Regions from separate parts of the Cytobacillus sp. FSL K6-0265 genome, predicted to be linked through region 2. Evidence: a T-box and tRNA genes for the amino acid it is inferred to sense, from the RefSeq annotation. Region 2 holds a T-box; the other holds one or more tRNA genes.
What was found. The T-box of region 2 lies ahead of leuS (leucine--tRNA ligase). A T-box ahead of a tRNA ligase gene usually reads a tRNA of that ligase, here a tRNA-Leu.

Region 1 (2,454 bases), 3.3 Mb from region 2:
AGCCCCCCTCGAGATGAGATTTCCCATAGCGCAAGCTAGTAAGATCCCTGAAAGATGATCAGGTTGATAGGTTAGAGGTGGAAGTGTGGCGACACATGTAGCTGACTAATACTAATCGATCGAGGACTTAACCAAAAAACGAAATGCGGAGGCGCCTTGTCCAGGTGCGACAAGCATAAGACGAATTTGACAGGAGGTTGTTCTTTAACCTCATGACAAATTTGGCTTATGACCTCGAGCACCTAGGCGCCGTAGCTAGACAGCACTACGTAAGTAGTACCGTCAGCACGCATAGGCGATTACTCAATAACAATCTTCTTCAACATTACCTAGTTTTGAGGGAACGATTCCCTTACAATTTCATAGTCCGGTGGCGATAGCGAGAAGGTCACACCCGTTCCCATACCGAACACGGAAGTTAAGCTTCTCAGCGCCGATGGTAGTTAGGGGCTGTCCCCTTGTGAGAGTAGGACGTTGCCGGGCATACATATTGGAGGATTAGCTCAGCTGGGAGAGCATCTGCCTTACAAGCAGAGGGTCGGCGGTTCGATCCCGTCATCCTCCACCATTTTTTTGTGTTTATTTGCCGGCCTAGCTCAATTGGTAGAGCAACTGACTTGTAATCAGTAGGTTGGGGGTTCAAGTCCTCTGGCCGGCACCACTTGTACGAGCCATTAGCTCAGTTGGTAGAGCATCTGACTTTTAATCAGAGGGTCGAAGGTTCGAGTCCTTCATGGCTCACCATTTATATATGCGGGTGTGGCGGAATTGGCAGACGCACCAGACTTAGGATCTGGCGCCGCAAGGCGTGGGGGTTCGACTCCCTTCACCCGCACCATTTTTATTTTAATATTTGCGGAAGTAGTTCAGTGGTAGAACATCACCTTGCCAAGGTGAGGGTCGCGGGTTCGAATCCCGTCTTCCGCTCCAATAAGTGCCGGGGTGGCGGAACTGGCAGACGCACAGGACTTAAAATCCTGCGGTAGGTGACTACCGTACCGGTTCGATTCCGGTCCTCGGCACCACTTATTGATGCGCCCGTAGCTCAATTGGATAGAGCGTTTGACTACGGATCAAAAGGTTAGGGGTTCGACTCCTCTCGGGCGCGCCATAAACGGGAAGTAGCTCAGCTTGGTAGAGCACTTGGTTTGGGACCAAGGGGTCGCAGGTTCGAATCCTGTCTTCCCGACCATTTTTATTACTTTTTTGGGGCCTTAGCTCAGCTGGGAGAGCGCCTGCTTTGCACGCAGGAGGTCAGCGGTTCGATCCCGCTAGGCTCCACCAAAAACATTTTAAAAAAAGTTATTGACATAACAACTTAAGATGTTGTATGATTATAAAGTCGCTTCTGAAGCGAACGAGATTGTTCTTTGAAAACTGAACGAACATAAAACGTCAAGCGTAATTCTAAAAAAGCTGATTTATCAGCAACAAAGCACCATAGGTGCAAACGAGCTAATCAAACACTTTATTGGAGAGTTTGATCCTGGCTCAGGACGAACGCTGGCGGCGTGCCTAATACATGCAAGTCGAGCGAATCAGAGGGAGCTTGCTCCCAATGATTAGCGGCGGACGGGTGAGTAACACGTGGGCAACCTGCCTGTAAGACTGGGATAACTCCGGGAAACCGGGGCTAATACCGGATAATATCTATTTATACATATAATTAGATTGAAAGATGGTTCTGCTATCACTTACAGATGGGCCCGCGGCGCATTAGCTAGTTGGTGAGGTAACGGCTCACCAAGGCGACGATGCGTAGCCGACCTGAGAGGGTGATCGGCCACACTGGGACTGAGACACGGCCCAGACTCCTACGGGAGGCAGCAGTAGGGAATCTTCCGCAATGGACGAAAGTCTGACGGAGCAACGCCGCGTGAGTGATGAAGGTTTTCGGATCGTAAAACTCTGTTGTTAGGGAAGAACAAGTATCGGAGTAACTGCCGGTACCTTGACGGTACCTAACCAGAAAGCCACGGCTAACTACGTGCCAGCAGCCGCGGTAATACGTAGGTGGCAAGCGTTGTCCGGAATTATTGGGCGTAAAGCGCGCGCAGGCGGTTCCTTAAGTCTGATGTGAAAGCCCACGGCTCAACCGTGGAGGGTCATTGGAAACTGGGGAACTTGAGTGCAGAAGAGGAAAGTGGAATTCCAAGTGTAGCGGTGAAATGCGTAGAGATTTGGAGGAACACCAGTGGCGAAGGCGACTTTCTGGTCTGTAACTGACGCTGAGGCGCGAAAGCGTGGGGAGCAAACAGGATTAGATACCCTGGTAGTCCACGCCGTAAACGATGAGTGCTAAGTGTTAGAGGGTTTCCGCCCTTTAGTGCTGCAGCAAACGCATTAAGCACTCCGCCTGGGGAGTACGACCGCAAGGTTGAAACTCAAAGGAATTGACGGGGGCCCGCACAAGCGGTGGAGCATGTGGTTTAATTCGAAGCAACGCGAAGAACC
Region 2 (2,454 bases):
TCTTTTGCTGTTGTAGGAAATGCAGTTGCCTTTTCTGGTTTTGTCACCGCAATGATTATTTTAACCATTGGCGAAATGCTTGTATGGCCTGCGGTACCTACTATTGCAAATGACTTAGCACCAAAAGGTAAAGAAGGATTCTATCAAGGGATTGTTAATAGTGTCTCTACAGGAGGCAGAATGATCGGGCCGTTACTTGGAGGCGTACTTGTCGATGTATACGGTGTAAAGATGCTTTTCGGTATTCTAATGGCATTACTGCTCATCTCCGTATATACAACCATTGTTTATGATAAAAAGCTTAAAAAGAAAAAAGTTATGCCAGCTATATCTTCATAAAAAGAGAGCCCCGTAGATAAAAATTCTAGGGGCTCTTTACTCAACCATTCAGATAATATCTTGGTAATGATGTGATTGAACTTCATCTAGAAAAATGACTTTATGAAAGAAACTTTTCAAGATCAACCAACGAGCGGGATAAGCCTCGATAAAACTTTCAATGACTTTTTCAGAATAGAGTATCAGGCAATCTAACTTCGGTTTGGTTTGTTTTAAATCATAATATAAGGCATGTGGAATGGTGTAGTAATCATGTAATTGATAAGGATTTAATTTAATGGTTTTCATTTGGTTATTTTCAATGAACGTCTGGATGGATTGCTTCTGAACTTCAAGGCTTTCATCTAAAGTTTTATAATCATTCATAATCCACTTTTCATTAATAAAAGCGATACCTTTCATAATATGAAATCACCTTTCCTTATTTTTTACTATAGTTATGGGCAAAATAAGGAAGAGAAATACATGGATAAAAAAATTGTCACGATTTCGCTTTTCTTGAATAGCTTATACTTATCTATAGTAACTTGTGAAAGCCTACTTGCATCAACCATTGAAATTGATTACAATGTCAATATGAATATTTTATAACTGCAATGATGAGGAATAGTAATGCTAGGAAGCCTGATATTAGAGAGCTAGCGGTTGGTGTAAGCTAGTCAGGTCCTTTCATGAACTCGCCTACTGAGCAGCAAGTGTGAAAATAACAGTAATACTTGCCGTACTCCGCGTTAAGGATGAATGAAGTGAACAGTTAACTGTAAACTGTTAATGTGGGTGGTACCGCGGGAGATATACATAATCCTCTCGTCCCTTTTTGAGGGATGAGGGGTTTTTTTATACTTAAAAACGTAGCATTTTTTAGGAGGAAAGAAGATGAGCTTTAATCATCAGCAAATTGAAGGTAAGTGGCAGTACTACTGGGAAGAACAAAAAACATTTAAAACAGGTGAAGAAAAAGGGAAGAGAAAGTTCTATGCGTTAGATATGTTCCCTTATCCGTCTGGTGTAGGTTTACACGTGGGACACCCTGAAGGATATACAGCAACAGATATACTTGCACGTATGAAAAGAATGCAAGGGTATAATGTCCTTCATCCAATGGGGTGGGATGCATTTGGTTTACCTGCTGAACAATATGCCCTTGATACAGGGAATGACCCAGCTGAATTTACCGAGAAAAACATTAACACATTCCGCCGTCAAATTAAATCATTAGGATTTTCTTATGACTGGGATCGTGAAATTAATACAACAGACCCGGAATATTATAAATGGACACAATGGATTTTCCTAAAGCTTTATGAAAAAGGTCTTGCTTATATCGATGAAGTAGCAGTGAACTGGTGTCCTGCACTTGGAACTGTGCTTGCTAATGAAGAGGTAATTGATGGGAAAAGTGAACGTGGTGATCATCCGGTAGAAAGAAGACCAATGCGCCAATGGATGCTAAAAATAACTGCATATGCTGACCGTTTACTAGAGGATCTTGATTTACTTGATTGGCCAGAAAGTTTGAAGGATATGCAGCGCAACTGGATTGGCCGTTCTGAAGGTGCTGAAGTGACTTTCCATATCGAAGGTGACAAAGGTACGTTTGAAGTGTTTACGACACGTCCAGATACATTATTTGGTGCCACATATGCTGTTCTTGCACCAGAACATAAACTAGTTGATGTGATTACAACAGAAGAGCAACGTCATGCAGTTAATGCTTATATTGAAAAAGTTAAAACAAAGAGTGATTTAGAAAGAACAGATTTAGCGAAAGAAAAAACAGGTGTATTCACAGGCGCTTATGCAATTAACCCTGCTAACGGTGAAAAAATGCCGATCTGGATTGCTGATTATGTGCTTGCTTCATATGGTACAGGTGCGATTATGGCTGTTCCAGCTCATGACGAGCGTGATTATGATTTCGCCAAAGAATTTAACTTGCCTATTAAAGAAGTCGTAGCTGGTGGAGATATATCTAAAGAAGCCTATGCTGGTGAAGGCGAACATATTAATTCTGATTTCTTAAATGGCTTAGGTAAAGAAGAAGCGATTACAAAAATGATCGCTTGGCTAGAAGAGAAAGAGATTGGGACGAAAAAAGTGACATATCGCTTACGT

Region 1: it has a tRNA-Leu gene. The T-box ahead of leuS (leucine--tRNA ligase) is inferred to sense a tRNA for this amino acid. The anticodon was not compared.

Annotation. Positions count from the first base shown of each region.
Region 1 covers NZ_JBBOPE010000001.1:95,827-98,280, forward strand. Annotated here, with positions in the region: rRNA gene MHH73_RS00460 (23S ribosomal RNA) at 1-135, shown strand, start outside; rRNA gene rrf (5S ribosomal RNA) at 367-483, shown strand; tRNA gene MHH73_RS00470 (tRNA-Val) at 493-568, shown strand; tRNA gene MHH73_RS00475 (tRNA-Thr) at 586-661, shown strand; tRNA gene MHH73_RS00480 (tRNA-Lys) at 669-744, shown strand; tRNA gene MHH73_RS00485 (tRNA-Leu) at 754-838, shown strand; tRNA gene MHH73_RS00490 (tRNA-Gly) at 856-930, shown strand; tRNA gene MHH73_RS00495 (tRNA-Leu) at 937-1,025, shown strand; tRNA gene MHH73_RS00500 (tRNA-Arg) at 1,035-1,111, shown strand; tRNA gene MHH73_RS00505 (tRNA-Pro) at 1,116-1,192, shown strand; tRNA gene MHH73_RS00510 (tRNA-Ala) at 1,209-1,284, shown strand; rRNA gene MHH73_RS00515 (16S ribosomal RNA) at 1,469-2,454, shown strand, end outside.
Region 2 covers NZ_JBBOPE010000001.1:3,438,744-3,441,197, reverse strand. Annotated here, with positions in the region: gene MHH73_RS17285 (MDR family MFS transporter) at 1-339, shown strand, start outside; gene MHH73_RS17280 (hypothetical protein) at 388-741, opposite strand; T-box leader at 927-1,157, shown strand; gene leuS (leucine--tRNA ligase) at 1,216-2,454, shown strand, end outside.